3 regions of the Janthinobacterium sp. TPC_1 genome follow, and region 3 is predicted to be linked to each of the others. Evidence: predicted binding sites of a transcription regulator. Region 3 holds the regulator's gene; each other region holds the start of a gene.
The links. The regulator FNR, encoded in region 3, switches genes on or off when oxygen is low (the NO sensors DNR and NnrR bind a similar motif). The targets are predictions, from matches to a motif close to TTGATNNNNATCAA.
Positions count from the first base shown of each region.

Region 1: a site for FNR is predicted at 1,527-1,540, ahead of ACQVLG_RS30350 (universal stress protein). Genes of this name have one in related genera too.
Region 2: a site for FNR is predicted at 5,678-5,691, ahead of ACQVLG_RS20410 (FliM/FliN family flagellar motor switch protein). Genes of this name have one in related genera too.

Region 1 is NZ_CP195157.1:6,251,266-6,258,352, reverse strand. Features, by position in the region: gene ACQVLG_RS30355 (response regulator) at 171-815, opposite strand; gene ACQVLG_RS30350 (universal stress protein) at 978-1,445, opposite strand; partial or broken gene ACQVLG_RS30345 (protein phosphatase CheZ) at 1,913-2,766, shown strand; partial or broken gene ACQVLG_RS30340 (chemotaxis protein CheA) at 2,766-4,656, shown strand; gene ACQVLG_RS30335 (S41 family peptidase) at 4,709-5,842, opposite strand; partial or broken gene leuC (3-isopropylmalate dehydratase large subunit) at 6,175-7,087, shown strand, end outside.
Region 2 is NZ_CP195157.1:4,146,501-4,153,587, forward strand. Features, by position in the region: gene ACQVLG_RS20380 (flagellar export protein FliJ) at 1-92, opposite strand, end outside; gene fliI (flagellar protein export ATPase FliI) at 160-1,470, opposite strand; gene fliH (flagellar assembly protein FliH) at 1,467-2,156, opposite strand; gene ACQVLG_RS20395 (flagellar motor switch protein FliG) at 2,153-3,193, opposite strand; gene fliF (flagellar basal-body MS-ring/collar protein FliF) at 3,171-4,907, opposite strand; gene fliE (flagellar hook-basal body complex protein FliE) at 4,968-5,306, opposite strand; gene ACQVLG_RS20410 (FliM/FliN family flagellar motor switch protein) at 5,858-6,736, shown strand; gene ACQVLG_RS20415 (FliM/FliN family flagellar motor switch protein) at 6,738-7,087, shown strand, end outside.
Region 3 is NZ_CP195157.1:1,545,227-1,552,313, reverse strand. Features, by position in the region: gene modA (molybdate ABC transporter substrate-binding protein) at 1-417, shown strand, start outside; gene modB (molybdate ABC transporter permease subunit) at 434-1,105, shown strand; gene ACQVLG_RS07535 (sulfate/molybdate ABC transporter ATP-binding protein) at 1,123-1,824, shown strand; gene ACQVLG_RS07530 (TOBE domain-containing protein) at 1,808-2,632, shown strand; gene ACQVLG_RS07525 (response regulator) at 2,634-3,746, opposite strand; partial or broken gene ACQVLG_RS07520 (ATP-binding protein) at 3,940-4,176, opposite strand; gene ACQVLG_RS07515 (cache domain-containing protein) at 4,068-5,708, opposite strand; gene fnr (fumarate/nitrate reduction transcriptional regulator Fnr) at 5,948-6,706, shown strand; gene ACQVLG_RS07505 (FixH family protein) at 6,831-7,087, opposite strand, start outside.

The DNA of each region.
Region 1 (7,087 bases), 1.6 Mb from region 3:
TGAAGACTTGCTGTGTGATGAAATAACTTCCCAGCAACTTGATTACTGGTTTCAGTATGCCAACAACCGTATGCAATTAATATCAGCAGTGGCTGAATATGGCAGTAGGAGCTGTGGTAGATGAAGTAGGATTGTTCCTACAGTCGACGCGCGGGCGCGCGCCGTTGGACTTAGGTCTTGAAGGGGGAGAGCAGGCGGTGCGCGACGGCATACTGGACCATTTCAGACAGCGAGCTCATGCCCATCTTTTGCATGATGCGCGTCTTGTGCGTACTCACGGTCTTGACGCTCAGGTGCAGATTGTTGGCGATTTCCGTGATCGACTTGCCTGCCACCAGCAGGGAAAAGACTTCGAATTCGCGGTCCGACAACTGTTTATGCAGCAAGCTTTCATTCGGCATCATGATGTTGAGCACGAGTTGCTCCGCCACCTCGGCGCTGATGTAGGGACGGCCCGACGCCACCTTGTGGATGGCGCCCACCAGCTGGGTGCCCGCGCTTTCCTTGGTCAGATAGCCTTGCGCGCCGGCGCGGATGGCGCGCACCGCATATTGTTCTTCCTCGTGCATGGTGAGGATCAGGATGGCCAGCTTGGGTGCTTCGCTGCGGATTTGCCGGATCAGGTCGACACCGCTGCGGCCCGGCATCGACAGGTCGAGCAGCAACAGATCGAAGCCGCCCTGGCGCACGTGGTTGAGCACTTCGAAGCCGTCGATGGCTTCACCCACGATATCGATATCCGGTGCGCCGTCGAGGATGCGCTTCAATCCTTCACGCATGATGGTGTGGTCGTCGGCAATCACAATACGTATCATAGGCGGGCAATCTGGAAGCGTGTAGTCTGCTCTGGCCGTTTCGTGGCGGCCAATTGTTGAGAAGCGAGAAACATTGTCATTTTAACTGAAATGGCCGCGGATTTGCCTTTTTCTTAATGTGCAGGTGTGCAGGCCGCGGCGGCCCCATGGCCATGTGACCCCTTATTTCGTCGGGGGTTCCTTGATCAGCCTATGCACGAGCACCGGCAATTTCGAGTGCGACAGCACTTTATTGGTCACGCTGCCCAGCAGCAACTGACCCCAGCCGCTGCGGCCATGCGAGCCCATGAAGATCAGGTCGCATTGCTGCAATTGCGCCACTTCCACGATTTTCAGGGCCGGGCTGTCGGAAAAGGCCGTCAAGCCCGTCGCTTGCAGGCCCCGCTTGGCCGCCGCGTCGAGGATGGGCTGCCAGTGGTCGGCGCCCGCCTTGCGCATGGCGATGCGGTATTCCTCTTCGCTGGGATAGCTTGGTGGAATGATTTCGATGTACACCGGGTACTGGTATTCGGGCGCCACGTACACGGCAAGGATATCGGCGTGCATCTGTTCGGCAAAGGCAACGCCGGCACAGGCCGTCAAGTTGGAGACGGTGGAACCGTCCGTGGCGATCAGAATTTTCTTATACATGGCAGGTCCTTTGGCGGTGACTCAGCGCGCGCAACGCCTCTTATTGTAGACGGGGCGGCAGCATTGTATTCATGTAAAGACTTGATAATTATCAATACAACTGCACCTTCAGTATAGACAACATTGGCAGAAAGATCGTGTTTTACCTGCAACGATGTCCGTATGGCGCTGTTGCGCAGGCGCCCGGGAGCAGGATTTCTTGTGTCATGCGTGGTCTTGCACGCACGCCAATGGTAGTATTTCAAAATACAACAGCAGGAACACTTATTTCCTGACGGAAAAGCTCTTGTGGACAAGCTTTGCACCAGGAAGCGCGTTTTGAGATTTACCAACAGGGCGGCGCCCTGCTACACTCGCACCATCGCAGCGGTATTGCCTCAAATCATCTTAATCGAGACATTGTGGGTATCAGTCTGTAAAACGCACAGTTCAGGCGGAATTTTGACAAATTATGGAGAAGCAGGGATATGACCAACGCCGCTGATGATTTCGATGCATTATTCGATGAAGTATCTGCGCAAAGTGCGGCAGCGGCTCAGCCCGCACCTGCCGCCGCGCCCGCTCCCGCCGTGATTGCGGAGGACGATTTTGACGCCCTGTTCGACTCCGTGTCGGCCAGTGCCGCCGTGCCGGCGCCAGCCGCAGCGGCCGAGCGGCCGTCGCGGAAGCGGCGCCCGCGGCAGTTGCCGCGCCTGGCGAAGCGGCCGATCCCGTCGACCAGTCCGACAAGCCGATGTTCGAGCGCCTGGGCGGCATCGTGCGCCTGCTGCACGATTCGCTGCGCGAACTGGGCTACGACAAGGCGTTGACGGAAGCGTCGTCGCAGATCGTCGACGCGCAGGACCGCCTGGAATATGTCGCCACCCTGACGGAGCAGGCCGCCAACAAGGTCCTGAACACGCTCGACGAAGGCATGCCGGCGCAAGACGTGCTGTCGAAGAAGGCCAAGGACATGGACGGCCGCTGGACGGCGCTGTTCGACGGCAAGCTGAGCCTGGAAGAATTCAAGGCCCTGGCCGGCGATTCGCGCCAGTTCGCGCAAGCCGTTGCCGAGGCGACGGAAGCGGAAAAAGCCCGCTTGCTGGAAATCATGATGGCGCAGGACTTCCAGGACATCACGGGCCAGCTGATCAAAAAAGTGGTCAACATCACCAAGACGGTGGAAAACGAGCTGGCCCAGCTGTTGCGCGACAACGCGCCGGCCGAGGTGCGCGAAAAACTGGCGCAAAAGCCGGTGCCGCTGATGCAGGGCCCGTCCGTGCCGTCGGTGGCGCTGGACCAGGATAATGTAGACGACCTTCTTGCGGATTTGGGATTCTAATGGACGATATGCTCAAGGATTTCGTCGTTGAGGCGATGGATCTTGCGGTTAATGTAGAAGAGCACTTATTGCGCCTCGAGCGTGATCCTGACAACAAGGAAACACTGAATGCCGTGTTTCGTTCCTTCCACACCATCAAGGGTGGCGCCGGTTTCATGGGCTTGCCCGCGCTGGTGGCGGCCTGCCACCTGACGGAAAACCTGTTCGACGCCTTGCGCACGGGCGCCGCGCCCGTGACGCCGATCGCCATCGAGGCGGCGCTGCAGGCGTCCGGTTTCGTCGCCGACCAGCTGACGGAACTGGCCAATGGTTCTGCGCCGGAAAGCTTGCCGCCATGCCGGAAGAGCTGGAACACATCCTGACGAATGCCATCGAAGGCAAGGGCATGGATGCGCCTGCGCCAGCCGCCGCCGTGGTGGCGGAAGTGGCCGCGCCCGTTGCCGAGGCCGTGGCGGCGGCGCCTGCCGCTGCCGCTGCCGTTTCCACCGCCGGCGCCGATGGCCTGGACTGGGAAGGCATGTATAACGCCGTCGTGCCCGAGGGCAGCCGGGTCGCTGCCGCGCCGGTGTCCGCCGTCGCCGCTGCCCCTGCCGTCGTGGCCGCGGCTGCGCCCGCCGCTGCTGCCGCTGCCGCCAAGCCGGCCGCCAAGGCCTGGGATGGCGCGGAACGGCGCGAAGAGCGTCCGGAAGTGCGCCATGCCGCGCCCGTCAAGGAAGACAGCATCCGCGTCGACGCCGTCAAGCTCGACGCGCTGCTGGAAGTGGCCGGCGAATCCGTGCAGGCCGCCAACCAGGCTGCCGTGCTGCTCGAACGCTTGCTTCAATTCAAATTCGAAGGCCAGGCCGCCACCCTGATGGCGACCTTGGCGGAAACCCTGGAACGCGCTTCGCGCTACTCGACGGAACTGCAGCGGGCGACTTTGGCCACGCGCATGCAGCCCGTGGGCCGTCTGTTCCAGAAATTCCCGCGCCTGGTGCGCGAACTGGCCAAGGACCTGGGCAAGGATGTCGAACTGACCATCGAAGGCGCGGAGACGGAAGTCGACCGCGTGGTGGTCGACAGCCTGTACGACCCGCTCGTGCACATGCTGCGCAACTCGCTCGACCATGGCGTCGAATCGCCGGAAGCGCGCCTGGCTGCCGGCAAGCCCGCCAAGTCGTATATTTCGCTGAAAGCCTGGCAGGAAGCCAACAGTGTCATGATCGTGCTGCAGGATGACGGCAAGGGCATGGACCCGGTCTTCCTGCGCAGCAAGGCCCAGCAAAAGGGCTTGATCAGCGAAAACGCGCAATTGAGCAACGACGAATGTTTCCAGCTGGTGTTCCTGCCGGGCTTCTCGACCAAGGAAGTGGCATCCAGCGTCTCGGGACGCGGCGTGGGCATGGACGTGGTGAAAACTGCCGTGGAGAAAAACCGCGGCGCCATCCACATCGAGTCGACGCTGGGCAAGGGCACCAAGTTCGCCATCCGCCTGCCGATCGAACTGTCGATCGTGCCGACCATGCTGGTATCGACCTCGGGTGCCGCGCTGGCGCTGCCGATGGCCGTGGTGCAGCGCGTCGTCGAATTGCCGGAAACCTTCATGGAAGTGGGCGGCGCGCCCGTGCTGAAAGACCAGGGCCGTCCATTGCCCGTGCGGTCGCTGGCCGGCTCGCTGGGTTACGAATCGTGCAGCGAGCGCGTGGGCATTGTTGTCGCCGCGCCACAGCCGTATATCCTGGCCGTCGCAGCCGTCGATGGTACGGCCGACCTGGTGATCAAGCCGATGACGGCCATCACCGTGGAAGGCATCACGGGCACGGCCCGTTCGGCAGAAGGCGAGCTGGTGCTGTGGTGGGGCTGTCCTTCCTGATGGACGGCTGCCGCGGCACGGTACGCATGGCGGCATAAGCTTTGCTTTGAAAAATCAAGCCCGCTGCGCAGATTGCGCAGCGGGCTTTTTTTATGCGCCGTCCGGTCGCAGCGTGCCGCCTTCCAGCCAGCGCCGCACGCGCACGATCTCATCGTCGCGGCCCGCCTCGTCCTTCGGCGGCGGCAGGTAGATGTCGGGCATGATGCCGCCCAGGTCCACCTGCAGCTGCGGCAGGCGGGCCGAGCGCGAGGTGGCGTATTGCAGGTGGCGCAAGCCCGAAGGCAGAATGTGCAGGCGCAGATTCGAATAGTCGAGCGCGCCGTAACTGTTGCGGCCGATCAATTTGACGTGAAAGCTTTGCCGCGCCGCCAGCAGGAATTCTTCGCAGGAACTGGCGCAGTCGCGGTCGACCAGCACGGCCACGCGCGCCGGCCGGCGCGGCTCGGGCGTCTCCACGCGCGCATAGCTGATGGTGCCGCCGCTTTGCTGCGGCGCGTATTGGCCCGTCTGGACGGTACGCATCTGCGCCACGGCCTGGGCCGCAAAGGCCGCGCATGCCTGGTCGCCGGGCGCCAGCAGCGCGCAGACTTTCTCCTGGCCCGCGATATTGGCCGGCGTGGACAGCCATTCGGCGCCCATGCTGACGATTTCGCCGGAACTGATCCAGGACAACAGCGGCGCATACGTGCTGTCGCTGCCGCCGCCGTTGCGGCGCACGTCGAGGATCCAGTTGGGACGCTGGGCCAGCGCGTCGCGGTGGGTCTCGAGCAGGCTGGCCACGGCGGCGCGGTAGCGGCCGTGGAAGCTGGGCAGGACCAGGAGCACGGTCGAGTCCGACAAGATCTGCAGCGCCGGTTCCTTCGAGGGCGCCGCCTGTCCCGCCGCGGCGGGCTGGGCCGGCGCCGGTTTGGCGATGTCGAGCGCGCTGCCCGGCTTCACGTGCAAATGGCCCTTGCGCCACATGCCCGCATAGTTTTGGATCAGGATCGCGTCGCACGCCTTGCCGTCGGCCGCGCCGGCCGCCGCCGTTGCGGCCGTGGCCAGCGCCAGGTCGAAGTAGGCCTGGCCCTTTTGCGCCAGGTGGGCGCGTGCGCCCGTATCGTTTTCCAACAAGAAAGGCGCAATGGCGCGCAAGTCCTGCGCGCAGGTTTCTCCCGGCGTGGCGGCCGCCGCATGGGCGCCGGCCAAGGGCAGCGCGGCCAGCGCCAATAAATGCAGTTTCATCGAGGTCCCCAGGTGTGGCGGCGCGGGTGCGCCGGTCATTATTGTCGAAATACAATACACGAAAGATTGAAGAAAAAGTATCGTTTTCTGGTCGCGCCGTGGCTCGTTCGGCAGCCTGTCCGCAGATGGGGCCGCCGTGTCGCCGATATGCCGATATCGGCAATTTCCAGCTCATATCCAACAAAGTCGCCGAACTTTGTATCGCCAATCCCACGCTTTTGCCTATTTCGGTTCTGTGTTGCCCAATATATATGGCATAATCCTTGTGGATCACCGTATGACCTGGTATCACTTGATCACTTACTACAGGCTGTGGCAACGCTGCATAAATCATGATGAAGACGCTTTACGACAAACTTTGGGAATCCCACGTTGTTCGGGCCGAAGATGATGGCACGACAATTCTGTACATCGACCGGCACCTGCTGCACGAAGTCACCAGCCCGCAAGCCTTCGATGGCCTCAGCGTGGCGGGCCGCCAGCCGTGGCGCATTTCCGCCAATCTGGCCGTGGCCGACCATAACGTGCCCACCACCAGCCGCGTCGACGGCATTGCCGATCCGGTCTCGCGCCTGCAGGTGGAAACCCTGGACAAGAACGCCAGGCACTATGGCTTGACCTACTTCAATATGAACGACAAGCGTCAGGGTATCGTGCATGTGATCGGGCCTGAACAGGGCGCGACCCTGCCCGGCATGACGGTCGTCTGCGGCGATTCGCACACGTCGACGCACGGCGCGTTCGGCGCGTTGGCGCACGCATCGGCACGTCTGAAGTGGAACACGTGCTGGCCACGCAAACCTTGCTGCAAAAGAAATCGAAATCCATGCTGGTGCAGGTCGACGGCGCCTTGCCGCCCGGCGTGACGGCCAAGGATATCGTGCTGGCCATCATCGGCAAGATCGGCACGGCCGGCGGCACCGGTTACTGTATCGAATTCGGCGGCTCGGCCATCCGCGCCCTGTCGATGGAAGGCCGCATGACGGTGTGCAACATGGCCATCGAGGCGGGCGCGCGCGCCGGCATCATCGGCGTGGACGACACCACCATCAATTACGTCAAGGGCCGCCCGTTTTCGCCGGCCGGCCCGCACTGGGAACGCGCCGTGGCCTATTGGCGCACCCTGCATTCGGACCCGGGCGCCCGCTTCGACCTCGTCGTCACGCTCAACGCGCAAGACATCGTGCCGCAAGTGACCTGGGGCACGTCGCCTGAAATGGTGGTCGGCGTCGATGGCCGCGTGCC
Region 2 (7,087 bases), 2.6 Mb from region 3:
TCCGTGTACAGGCCCGTCAGGCGCTCCAGGTTTTTCTGGTAGCGCTCGCGCACGGCCGTCTGCGCCGCCATTTCGCCTTGCAGGCGTTCCACTTCGGTGCTGCGCAGGCGACCAGGGTGGTCAGATTGCGGATGGTATGCGCGTCGCTCACATATGCTCCTAGGCCATGATCTGTTCAAGTTGTTCGATGCACGGCCCCATCGGCGCCTCTTCCTTGGTGCCCTGGCACAGGAAGGCTTCGATGGGCGCGTGCAGCTGCACGGCGCGGTCGGTGATCGGGTCGGCGCCCGGCACGTAGGCGCCCAGCGGGATCAGGTCGCGCACGCGCGCGTGGCGCGCCATCGACGCCTTCAGCGCGCGCGCCGCCTGCATGTGCTCGGGCGTGATCACCTGCGCCATGCAGCGGCTGATCGAGGCGGCGATGTCGATGGCGGGGTAGTGGCCCCGTTCGGCCAGTTCGCGCGTGAGCACGATGTGGCCGTCGAGAATCGCGCGCGCCGTGTCGACCACGGGATCCTGCTGGTCGTCGCCTTCGGCCAGCACCGTGTAGATGGCGCTCATGCTGCCGTCCGGGTGGGCGCCGTTGCCGGCGCTTTCCACCAGTTGCGGCAGGTTCGAAAAGACGGAAGGCGGATAGCCGCGCGTGGCCGGCGGCTCGCCCAGGGCCAGCGCCACTTCGCGCAAGGCCATGGCATAGCGCGTGAGCGAATCGACCAGCAGCAGCACGTGCTTGCCCTGGTCGCGGTAGTGCGCGGCGATGGAATGGCACAGCTCGGTGGCCATGATGCGCATCAAGGGCGATTCGTCGGCCGGTGCGATCACCAGCACGGCTTTTTTCAAGCCTTCGGCGCCGAGCGACTTTTCGACGAATTCGCGCACTTCGCGGCCCCGTTCGCCGATCAGGCCGACGACGACGACATCGGCCACCGTCTGGCGCGTGATCAGGCCCAGCAGCACGCTCTTGCCGACGCCGGAACCGGCCATCAGGCCCACGCGCTGGCCCTTGCCCAAGGTCAACATGCTGTTGATGGCCCGCACGCCCACGTCCAGCGGTTCGACCACCGGTTGTTTCTTCAGGGGATTGATTTTTGGTGGCGTGACTTCCAGGATGTGTTCGCCGCCGAGGCGGCCCAGGTCGTCGATCGGCTCGCCCAGGCCATTCACCATGCGGCCCAGCCACGAGGGGCCGATCTGCAGGCTGGCCTTGTCGGGCAGGGGCAGGACCCTGGCGCCCGTGGTCAGGCCCGTGGCCTTCTTGAACGGCATCAGGTAAGACAGTTTTTCGCGGAAGCCGACGACTTGCGCATCGAGCCACTCGCCGCTGACAGTTTCAATTTGACAACGCTGGCCCGTGTGCAGGCGGCAGCCGGCGCTTTCCAGCAGCAGGCCGGAAGCGCCGACCAGGCGGCCGGTGGGTGTCGCGACCGGGATATCGCCGATCTCGAAACTGCGCAGCGTGTCGGCGATCATGCAGGCGCGCCCTGGTCAGCGTGTTCGGCGGCCAGCGCCAGGTGGCTGCTGACTTGCTCCATGCAGGCCGACAGGCGCTGATGGCAGCCGGCGTCGACTTCATTGTCGCCCGCCTTGATGCGGCATTCGCCCGCGTCGAGGCGCGCGTCGGCGATCAGGTTCCAGCGCTTGGCGCGCTTCGGATCGAGTTCGCTGATGCGTTTGAGTTCTTCCGGATTGAGGAAAACGTCGATTTCCTCGCGCGTGGGCGGCATCGAGGCCAGAGTCTCGTCGACCAGGGCCAGCAATTGCACCGGCTGCAGCGCCAGTTCCGCGCGGATCACCTGGCGCGCCACCTTGGCCACCAGGTCGACCACTTCCTTGCGCTGCGCTTCGCGGTAATCGGCGCGCACTTTCTTCAGGTCGCGCAGGATGGCGTCGACGGGGCGGGCCAGGCGGTCCAGCGCCACCAGGGTTTCATTGCGGCCTTCTTCGCGGCCCTGCGCCACGCCGTCGCTGCGCCCGGCGTCGTAGCCGTCCTGCTGGCCTTGCACCAGGCCCACTTCGTAGCCGTCGCGCTGGCCCTGCTCGAAGCCTTCCGAGACGGACGCCTGCCACTGGCCGTCCGTGTCCTCGCTGGCGGCGCGCTGGCCGGCGGCGATGAATTGCGACAGGGGCGGGAAACGATACGAGCGGAAGTGTTTCATTCGATCACCGCTTCGGCAAACAGTTGCACTTCGATTTCGCCCGCATCGGCGAGGCCCTTGACGGTGGCCATGATTTCCTGGCGCGTCTGTTCGATGCGGCTCAAAGGCACGGGGCCGGAACGGCGCATCATGTCTTCGAAGCTCTGCGCCTGGCGGCGCGGCATGGTTTTCAGCACGGCGTCGCGGATCGACGGTTCCGCGCCCTTGAGGGCGATGGCCCACTGTTCCATCGGCACGTCTTCCAGGATGCGCGTGAGCGTGACATCGCTCTGCGTGGCCAGGATCAGGAAGTCGTACATGCTCAGTTCGATTTCCGAGACGACGTCCGGGTCGTGCGCGCGCAGCAGTTCGACCAGCGCGGCACGGTTGCCCGGCATGCGGTTGAGAATCTCTGCCGCCTGGCGGATGCCTTCCACGCTGGTGCTTTGCGTGTCGAGCGTGCCCAGGCAGCGGCCCACCAGTTCGTCGAGCTCGACCAGCAGGTCGCGGTCGATCTCGTCCAGGCGGGCCAGGTTCAGCAAGACCAGGTCGCGGCCTTCGACGGGCAGGGCATCGAGGATCTGGCCGGCCAGCGCGGGCGGCAGGAAGGCCAGGAACACGGCTTGCATCTGCACGTGCTCGTTGACGATGTATTCGGCCAGCCATTTTGGCGAGGCCCATTGCAGGCGCGCCATTTTCGGACGGATGGCGTCGCCGTAAATGTTGTTCAGCACGCTGTTCGCGATATCGCTGCCCAGCGCCATGTCCAGCGAGCGCTTCAGGTAGCTGCGCGAGGCGCCGTGCACGCCGCTTTGCTGGCGGTAGTCGTCGAAGAAGGTCTGCATGGCCGTTTTCACGGATTCGACCTTGATGCCGCTCATGCGCGACATCACCTGCGTGACTTCCAGCAATTCTTCACGCGACAGGCAGCGCAGCACATTGGCGGCCTGTTCTTCGCCTATGCTCAGCAGCACGATGGCAGCCTGTTCCACAGGGCTCAGGCTGACGTTCTCGACATCTGCGTCGTCAGGGAAATTATTGTTGTTGAGTTCGGCCATTTTTCTGCATCCATTGTTTGACGACTTCGGCGACACGCTCGGGTTCTTTTTCCGCCAGCACTTTCAGGTGGTCGACCATCACGTCGACCGCCGAGCCGGGTGGCGGCAAGTCATAGTTTTCCAGCAGCGGCACGACCGGCATGCTGCCGCCGGCGGCAGCTTCGCCTTCGAGCGCCAGCGGGCTGCCATTCACGCCCAAGGCCGGCGCGCCGGCGGCGGCGGTGGCGCCAGTGGCGCCGGCCGTGCTGCTGCCGGCCAGGGCCATGGCGGGATCGATCTGTTTGAGTGCCGGCGGCGCCAGGCGCGTGGTCAGCAGGCGCAGCAGCGGACGCAGGATCAGGAAGTAGCCGAGCACGGCGCCCAGGGCGTACAGCAGCCAGCTGCTGAAATCGACGACGGTGTCGCGCTCTTCCCACCACTGCGCCACGGGCGGCTTGGCCGGGAAGGCCAGCGCCGTCAGGCTCAGGCTGTCGCCGCGCTGGGCGTTGATGCCCAGGCCGCTGTTGAGCATTTTTTCAATATTGCCCAGTTCGGCAGGGGTCCAGCCCGTTTTCGGGTTCGGTGCGGCGGCGCTGTTGAGGACCACGGCGACGCTGAGTTTTTCCAGGCGGCCACGGCTGCGCTTGATCTGCGTGATGCTGCGGTCGTACGCGTACTGGCGCGTGGTGGCGTTCTTGCGGGCCGTGCCGTCGTCGGACGGCTTCGGTGCTCCATCGGCGGGCGCGGCGCCGGCGGCGTCGGCCGGTGCCGGCACGGCGGCCGCTGGCGGACGGTTCGACAGGCTGCCGGGAATGCCGGCCACGGTGCGGTTGCGTTCCTGCTCTTCGCGCATCGCTTCGCTCGTCACTTTCGGAGCTTCGCCGTATTTTTCCAGCGTTTCGTCCACGCGGTCGTTGTTCACGGCGGCCGTCACGCTGAGCTTGAAGTTGTCTTCGCCGATGACGGGGCCGAGCAAGCCCGTGACGTTGCGGCGAATTTCATCCTGGAAACGTTTCGCGCCTTCATTGCCGGCGGCCGAGGCATCGAAACCGTCCGTCAGGTCGACGTGCGAGGACAGCAGGTTGCCGCCCTGGTCGACCAGGCTCACGCGCGTGGGCGCCAGGCTGGCGACGCTGCCGGACACCATGTTGATGATCGCGGCGATCTGTTCCGGCGCCAGGGTGCGGCCCGGTTTCAGCGCCACCACCACGGAGGCGGACGATTTGTCGCCGTCGCTGGCGACAAACGACGTCGATTTGGCAATCGACAGATGGACGCGCGCCGAAGCGATCGCGTCCATCGTCATGATGCTTTGCGCCAACTCGCCTTCCAGGCCGCGGCGGAAGCGCACGTCCTGCACGAATTGGGAGACGCCCAGCGGGTCATTCTTGTCCATCAGCTCCAGGCCGGCCGGCAGCTGCGCCGTCACGCCCTTCGAGGCCAGCAGCATGCGCACCTTGCCCAGCATGGCGTCGGGCACCAGCACCTGGCCGCTGTCCGGATGCAAACGGTAGGGGATGTGCTCGGCGTCCAGGGTGGCCATCATGTCCGTCACGGCCACTTTTTCGCGCGCGCCAAACACCGGCTTGTAGTTGGCCTGGTCGCGCCAGGCATACATGGTCACCATGGCGGTGATGCCGATGGCCAGCACGACGATGGGAACCAGGTTTTTCAGCAGGGCGGGCGGGATGGCGGGCTGGGCGCCAAGGCGCCAGCGCGCAAATGCGGACTTCATGGGGGTAATCACTTGGGGTAACTTTCGCTGGGAGGCTGGGCGTGGATCAGGACGTGAAGATTACAGAGGCAGTTTGATGAGTTCGTCGACGGCGCCCATGACCTTGTTGCGCACTTGCATCAACATGGAGAAGGACAGGCTCGCTTCCTGGCTGGCCAGCATGGCGCCGACCATGTCGTCGCTCTTGCCGCTGTCGACGTCGCTCATTTTCTGCGCGGCCATGCGGTCGTCGCCGTTGACCTTGCCGATGGCGTCTTTCATGCTTTGCGCAAAGGAGAAGCCGGACTGTTCCGGCGCGCCGAACTGGGCGGCGGGCGCGATGCTGGCGCCCAGGGCGCGCGCGTCATTGCTCAGTGCTGCCAGATCGGCCTTGATCAGACCTGCGAGTTCGTTGCTCATCTTGCCCTCTACTTTCAATATGCGGTGACGTATCAATCAGAAATTACTGGTGTTGCCATTCCGGCAGGCATTACATCCAATGCCATCCTGCCCGGTCCGAGTTGCAGGACCCATCAGTTTTATCAGTTGCCACACCATCCGCTCAAGCAGACTCAAACAAACCCAGCAAACCCACGCCGACATGATTTACATGGCCATGATAACTAATATTTATCTGATAAGAGTTTCTGCTGGTGGCAATAATAAAACTGGAAACTGCCATAAAAACCGGAATCAGGTAAGGGGAATGGCGCACTGCAAATCACTATTTTCTCGCCATAAGCTTACCCGCAGGCAACTATAAAGTAAAGAGAGGATTGTCTCAAGGAATATTGATACATGGCAATATTTGGCGTTTTCATGTATTGTTCAGCACCGTAGTCATCTAGCATGCGATACGATGCGCAATCGTTTGCTTGCATACCGGTAGGCAAGGTCAAGATGATGCTGTATTTAATTTCGGGCGATCCGTATAATTTGTTCTGCCACCGCAATACCGACATGACCACTACATGACAATCATTACCAAGACAGATCAAGCTGCGCGCCATCAAGTCCTCGATTCCTGTCTGCTTGGACGTCCTGTCCATTTGCTGCATGTATTCGGCGCCCAGCTGCGCGACGACCTGGCAGTGGCCTTGCGCCAGCCCATGAGCCGTCGCTACTGGGGTAATTTCCAGATCGATGCCGTGAATTTGTCGCGCGTGGAAAACGAGGACAGCGTGAATCGCTGGCTGAGTTTTTCCACGCCGGCCAGCCAGACGGGCTTTGCCCTCGAACGGCAGATCCTCTTGAGCGTGCTGAACTATCGCTATGGTAGTGCCGGCGCCAAGGGCGTGCTGCCCGATCCGGCGCAGGTGCGCGTGACGGCCACCGAGGAGCGCCTCGCTGTGGTGCTGGGACAACAGTTGGTGAACAGCTTGTTTACCCGTATCCACAAGAATCTGCAAACGCTGGGCAAAAGCAGCGGCATCGACACCAGTGCCGAGTTCGCCGTGCAGTCGGGCGTGCACCCGGCGCGCGGCAGCTGGATCGTCAGCGTGGCGCTCAGCGACGTCGAGGCAGGGCAGAGCGGCCACTTCTGGTTCTCGCTGGACAAGCGCCTGATGGCCGACGTGCTGCGCGGCCTGTTGCCCGAACGCGCGCAAGCGAAGAAGGCCTTGCGTGGCAGCGTGCGTCCGCTCGCTTCGCGCCTGCAAGTGACGCTGGAAGGCCGCCTCGTCAGCAAGCAGATGCAACTGGGCGCCTTGTTCGACCTGCGCGTGGGCGACGTGATTCCCGTCAGCCTGAGCCGTACTGACGTCATGCTGGACGACTCCCGTTTATTTACAGCTGCTGTTTCCGAACACAAGGGCAAGCTCTGTTTAACCTCATTTGAAGATGTCGAATAATATGAATATGAACGATACCAACCAGAGCGAAACCCTGCTGGAAGACCTGGGCGATGACATGATCATCGACCAGGGCGACGTGTCCGACGTGCCCAGCGGCCGCGCGCGGCGCGACATTCCGCAGATGATGCGCAAGATTCCCGTCACCCTGACCCTGGAAGTGGGCTCGGCCCGCATTTCGCTGGAAGAACTGATGGCCATCGGCCCGGAAAGCGTGATCGAACTCGACATGCTGGCCGGCGAACCGCTGGTGATCAAGGTCAATGGCACGCCGATCGGCCGTGCCGAAGTGGTAGTTGCTGGCGAGAACTATGGCCTCAAGGTCATCGACCTCGACGGCCTCAATCTCGA
Region 3 (7,087 bases):
GATAGCAAGCTGGGCATCAAGGCTCTGGCCGACCTGACGCACAAGGGCGTGACCCGCGTGGCCATCGCCAATCCGGCCAGCGTGCCCGTCGGCCGCTATTCCGAAGGCGCGCTGAAGAAGGCGAAGCTGTGGGATGCCGTGCAGCCCAAGGCCATCGGCACGCAGAACGTGCGCCAGTCGCTCGATTACGTGGCGCGCGGCGAAGTCGATGCGGGCTTTGTCTACGCCACCGACGCGGCCATCATGAAAGACAAGGTCAACGTGGTGCTGGAGGTGCCTTTGGCCTCGCCCGTGCTGTACCCGATCGCCACCATCAAGGGCAGCGGCAATACGGCCGAAGCGAAGCGCTTCGTCAGCTACCTGCAGACGGCGCCGGCGCAAGCCATCCTCGCCAAGTACGGGTTTAAAAAGCCATAAAGTAAAACGACTGCACATGGATATCGCCTGGACCGCGCTGGCCCTGTCGCTCAAGGTAGCGGCGTGGGCCACGGCGCTCAATTTGCTGCTCGGCATCGGAACGGGCTATCTGCTGGCGCGCACGCGTTTTCCCGGGCGCGAACTGCTCGATGCCCTCTTGACCCTGCCGATGGTGATGCCGCCCACCGTGCTCGGCTATTACCTGCTGGTGCTGCTGGGCCGGCGCGGCACCTTGGGCATCTGGCTGCAGGACAACTTCGGCATCAACCTGATCTTTACGTGGCAGGGCGCCGTGATCGCTTCCACAGTCGTCGCCTTTCCGCTCGTCTTCAAGCCCGCGCGCGCCGCCTTCGAAGCGGTCGACGGCCAGCTGGAGCAGGCGGCCCGCGTGCTGGGCCTCCCGGAAATGGCGATTTTCTTCCGCGTCACCTTGCCGCTGGCCTGGCGCGGCATCCTCGCCGGCGTGCTGCTGGGATTCGTGCGCGCGCTCGGTGAATTCGGCGCCACCCTGATGGTGGCCGGCAGCATTCCCGGCAAGACGCAGACCCTGTCGGTGGCCGTGTATGAGGCCGTGCAGGCGGGGCAGGACGACGTGGCCAATACGCTGGTCGTGATTATCTCCCTGGTCTGCATCGTGGTGCTGCTGTCGGCTGGCCGTCTGGCGCCCGGGCGCATCGCGCACAAATGACGCTGATGATGACGCCCATGCAACTCGACCTCGACCTCCGCGCCACCTTGCGCTCCGGCAAACGCCGCTTCGACATGCACGTGCAATGCACGTCCAGCAGCCAGCGCATCGCCGTGTATGGCCCCTCCGGCGCCGGCAAGAGCATGACCCTGAAAGCCATTGCCGGACTGTTTACACCGGACGCGGGCCATATCCGCCTGAACGGGCGCACGCTGTTCGATTCGGCCGCCGGCATCAACTTGCCGCCGCAGCAGCGCAATGTCGCCTACCTGTTCCAGGATTACGCCCTGTTCCCGCACCTGACGGTGCGCCAGAACGTGGGCTTCGGCCTGAGCCGCGGCTGGTTCAACCCGCGCGCGCGCGAAAAATTGCAGAAGGTCGAGCATTGGCTCGATGCATTCCACTTGCAGGAACTGGCGCACCAGTTCCCCGACGAGTTGTCCGGTGGCCAGCGCCAAAGGGTGGCGCTGGCGAGGGCACTCGTGGCTGAGCCGGCCGCGTTGCTGCTCGACGAGCCGTTTGCCGCCCTCGATCCGGCCCTGCGTGTCAAAATGCGGCTGGAACTGAGCCAGTGGCAGCAGCGCCTGGACGTGCCCATGATCCTGATCACACATGATCCCGAAGATGCGCGCATCCTGGGCGAACATGTGCTTTACTTGCGTGACGGACAAATTGACAGCATGGAAGAAAATAAGGCATTAGGTGAACGCATTGGATAAAGCAGCGGCAACAGAAATCGGCCTGCAAGGCTCGGTATGGATGACGGTGGGCGGAGAAAACCTGGGCGGCGCCGGCAGGGTGGAATTGCTGGGCGCCATCGCCGAGTGCGGCTCCATCACGCAGGCGGCCAAACTCGTCAAGATGAGCTACAAGGCGGCCTGGGATGCCATCGATGCCATGAACAACCTGGCCGGCGAGCCGCTGGTCGAGCGTTTGACGGGCGGCAAGGGCGGCGGCGGCACGCGGCTGACGCCACGGGGACGCCAGCTGGTCGACAATTTCCGCATCATCGAGCGCGAGCATGCCCGCTACCTGCGCCAGCTGGGCAGCCAGGCGGAAGGCATCGCCGACGATCTTTTACTCATACGGAGAATGGCCATGAAAACCACGGCACGCAATCAATTCCTCGGTAAAGTTGCCGAACTGAAACAGGGCGCCGTCAACGACGAAGTCACCTTGGAATTGCCGGGCGGACAGCACATCGTGGCCATCGTCACGCAGGGCAGCAGCGCCAGCCTGGGCCTGGTGCCGGGCGCGGAAGCGTTTGCGCTGATCAAGGCCTCGTCCATCATCCTCGTGGCCGATAGCGCAGGCGCGCGCTTTTCGGCGCGCAATCAATTGACCGGTGTGGTGACGCGCGTGCAGACGGGCGCCGTCAACACGGAAGTGGTGCTGGACTTGCCGCGTGGCGGCACGATTGCCGCCATCATCACGAACCAGAGCAGCACCGACCTGGGCATCGAGATCGGCAGCAATGTGACGGCGATTTTCAAGGCGTCCAGCGTGATTTTGGGCGTACCCGCATAAATTAATCTTTTAGGCGCGACAACCAATCCGCCGCCGCCGCCAGCGCCTGTTCCAGTTCCTGCGCCGTCTGCGCCAGCAGTGCCGGCACCTCGTCCAGGCGGCCCGCGTCGATGGCTTCCTCGGTGGCGAAGGCGGCGCGGATCAGGCGCTTCGTGCCCAGGGTGCCGACGGAGCCGCGCACGCTGTGCAGGATGCGCGCCACGTCGCTGTGGCGGCCCGCCTGCAAGGCCGTTTCGGCGTCGCGCACGGGCGTCATGCCCTTGTTCAACGCATCTTCCACCATGCGCCGCAGCACGCCGCGCCCTTTCGCGTCGCGCCCCATCACGCGCATCAGCGGCGCCATGGAAAAGACCTCCTCATCGGCGACGGGCGCCGGCCCTGCCGCCTGCACTGGCGGGCGCTTGGGCAGGTGGCGCAGGATGACTTCCATCATCTCTTCCACCACGACGGGCTTGGCGATGAAGTCGCTGATGCCGGCCGTCATGCAGCGTTCGCGTTCGGACGCCAGCACGCCGGCCGTCATGGCGATCACGGGCAGGCTCAAGCGCAGTTCCGTGCGGATGATGTGGGTGGCGCTGAAGCCGTCCATGACGGGCATCTGCATGTCCATCAGCACGATGTCGTAGCGCAGCGCCTCCGTGCGCAGCCGTTCCACCGCCTGCAAGCCGTCGCCCACCACGTCGAGGGTGGCGCCCATGTGTTCGAGGATGCCGCGCGCCACGGCCTGGTTCAGATGATTGTCTTCCACCAGCAGGAAATGCACGCCGGCCAGTTCCGTGCCCAGCGGCTGGTGCAGGATGCGCTGCTCGCCGCCGTCGTGCTTGGCAATCAGCGCCTGGTGCAGGGCATCGAACAGGCTCGAGCCCGTAATCGGCTTCATCAGCACCACGTCGGCCTCGGCCGCGCTGGAGATTTCCTCCAGGTGGTTGCGGGCGAAGGCGTTGACCATCACCACGATGGGCTGGCGCTGGCCGGCCGCCGCCTGGCGGATGGCCTTGGCCGTGGCCAGGCCGTCCATCACGGGCATGTGCCAGTCGGCCAGCACCACGTCGTACGGTTGCTGCTGCGCCAGGCGCTCGCGGTACAGCTCGATGGCGGCAAAGCCGGAATCCACTTCGTCGGCCAGCCAGCCCCGCCTCGATCAGCTTGACGATCAGCTCGCGCGTGGTGCGGTTGTCGTCGGCCACCAGCAGGCGCAGCTGGCCCAGGGTGGGCGTGCGCCGCGTTTCGGCCGGCTGCGCCAGCATGTCGAACGGCACGCTGAACCAGAAGCGGCTGCCCTTGCCTTCGCTGCTGGCGACGGCGATGTCGCCGCCCATCATGTGGATCAGCTGCTTGCTGATGGCCAGGCCCAGGCCCGTGCCGCCGAAGCGCCGCGTGATGCTCTGGTCGCCCTGCGAAAACGCGGCGAACAGCTGCTGTTGCTGCAGTTCCGTCATGCCGATGCCCGTGTCGCGCACTTCAAAGCGCAGCCAGGCGCGGCCGTTGTCCTTCTCGGCCAGACTGACGGCCACCACCACTTCGCCTTGCTCCGTGAACTTGATGGCGTTGCCGGCCAGGTTGACGAGGATCTGCTGCAGCCGCTGGGCGTCGCCCACGAGGCGCCGCGGCACGTCGGGCTCGACGGCAATGCCAGTTCCAGCTCCTTTTCGCCCGCATTCATCGTCATCGTCGTGGCCAGCGTGTTCATGACTTCGTCGAGGTCGAATTCGACGGGCGACAATTCCATGCGGCGCGCCTCGATCTTCGAATAATCGAGCACGTCGTTGAGGATGCCCAGCAGCGACTGGCCCGCCACGCGCACCATGGTCAGATACTTGCGCTGTTCCGTATCGAGCTTGGTATTTCCCAGCAGATACACCATGCCCAGCACGGCATTGAGGGGCGTGCGGATTTCATGGCTCATGTTGGCCACGAAATCGCTCTTCGCGCGGTTGGCCGCCTCGGCCCGGTCGCGCTCCTGTTCCAGCTCCGCCGCGCGCGCTTCGAGCTCCTGCTGCAGCCGGTCGCGTTCGCTCATCAGGCCGTTGAAGGCTTCCGTCAGCTGGCCGATCTCGTCGCGCTGCTGCACGGGTACGGGGGTGAAGCGGCTGCCGCTGGTGCGCAGCGCCTGCAGGGTATCGCGCAGGCGCACCAGGGGCGACAGCAGGCGCACGGTAACCCAGCCCAGCACTGCTGCCGCGGCCAGCAGCGAGGCGAGGATGCTCCACAGCACCAGCCGGTACAGCACGCCATCGAACGGTTCGAAGGCGTCGTCGATGGGCAGCGAGGCGGCCAGCAGCCAGTTCACCGATTTCAGGCGCTTGAAGCTGTTGACGGCCGTAATGCCGCGGCTGTTGGTGCTGACCATGCTGCCTTCGCCATCGTCCTTCAGCAGCTGGGTCGTCGTCAGGTTGGCGTTCGGCAGGCGCGGCTGCAGCAAGCGGCTGGTGTCCGGGTGCAGCACGTAGCGCGGCACGGCGCCGCGCGTGAGGATGAAGTAATAGCCGCTCTTGCCGATCTTTTCCGAACGCAAACGGCCCAGCAGGTTGTCCTTGTACAGGCGCAATACGCCGATCACCACGCCGGCCACCTGGCCATCGGCGGCCAGCACGGGCGCCACCATCTGCACGATGGGCATGCCGCTCGATTTGCCCAGCATCGGTTCCGTGATCATGGGCTGGCGCGTGCGCAGGACGGTCTGGAAGTATTCGCGCTCGGCAACATTGATGCCGGCGCGCCCCGCCACTTCCGGCATGTCGGCCACGACGGCGCCATGCGCGTCGAGCACCAGCACGTCGTCGAACAGCACCAGCATCGAGCGGCGCGAATAGTATTGGCGCAACTGGGCGGGCTGGGCGATCAGTTCCGGCGGCTGCTGCCTGGCCGTCAGGGTGACGATCTGCAGCAGCATGGCCAGCTTGTCGTCGAGTTCGGCGGCGGTGCGGGTGATCAGGGACGACTGCTGGCTCAGCAGTACTCGGGTGAAATCGTCGCGCATGTGCTGCACCTGGATCATCGTGACCAGCGCGATCATGGCGATCGAGGTCAGGCTGGTGGCCAGCGCGACTTTTGCTTTGATGCCGAGAGGCTTCATGATTTCCTTTTCAGTACCGGGCGGCACAGGCGGCAGATAATGCTGTCAGGAATTTTCCTATCAATGCCCCAGCTTGGCAAGCGCCACCGCGCAAATTGCCTGCCCCGTACGGCCTTTTGACGATGTTGCCATATAATTAAAGTCGGAACGTCGTTTATTCAGCGAAATTGCGGTGAAATTGGCACACGGCAACCCTGTATGCAGTAAACTTGTTGTTGCATTTTCTAAAAGGTACCGACATGACTGAAGCGCTACTCACTCCAACCTTGCCCACCGTGAACGTGGAGGCGTTGCGTGCGCGATGCTCGACTTGCAGCATGCATCAATTGTGCCTGCCGATGGGCCTCGATGTGGGCGACATGGACAGACTGGACCAGATCATCGGCCGCCGCCGCAAGATCGTGCGCGGCGCCTCGCTGTTCCGCATCGGCGACTCGTTCCAGAACCTGTACGCGATCCGTCTGGGCCACTTCAAGACGTACCAGATCAATCCCGGCGGCGAAGAGCAGGTGACGGGTTTCCAGATGGCCGGCGAACTGCTGGGCATGGACGCCATCAGCGCCGACCGCCACCACTGTAATGCGGTGGCCCTGGAAGATAGTGAAGTGTGTGAAATCCCGTTTTCCAGCCTGGAACAATTGCTGGGCAACATGCCGACCCTGCTGCGCCATTTCCACCGCATGATGAGCCAGGAAATCACGCGCGAGCAAAGCGTGATGCTGTTGCTGGGCAATATGCAGGCGACGCAGCGTTTTGCCGCCTTCATCGTCAACCTGGCGTCGCGCTACGAGGCGCGCGGCTATTCGAGCAGCAAATTCCAGCTGCGCATGTCGCGCGAGGAAATCGGCAACTACCTGGGCCTGACCATCGAGAGCGTCAGCCGCTTATTGTCGAAATTCAAGAAGGAAGGCTGGCTGCGCGTCTCCAACCGCGAGATCGAGATCCTGCAGCCGGCGAAACTGAAGGCCATTACGGCCGGTACGGACGTCTGCAAATAACAGCACCGTCAAAACCTACTGCGCGTCGCGCTTTGCGGCCTGCGATGCTCGCTGTGCTATAGCACAGCTGTGCTTCTCAGCCACAAATCACTGCCGCTCGCTACGGTTTTCCCGGCACTGTACGTTATAGTTCTTCATCCGCATGCAGCGCGATGCTGCGCTGCAACGGCCAGGTCCAGATGCCGGACAGGCGCCACTCGCGCTTATCGTTTTCCACCAGCACCTGCCAGCGGCTGCGTTCGAGCATCGGCAGCGTCACGGAAAAATTGCCGGCCGCATCGGGCTGCACCAGCAGCTTGATATCCTTTTCCGGCAACGTCGCATGCGCCAGGTGCAGCTGCAGCGGACCCTGGTACGCCTTGCCGAAGCTGTGCACGGAAC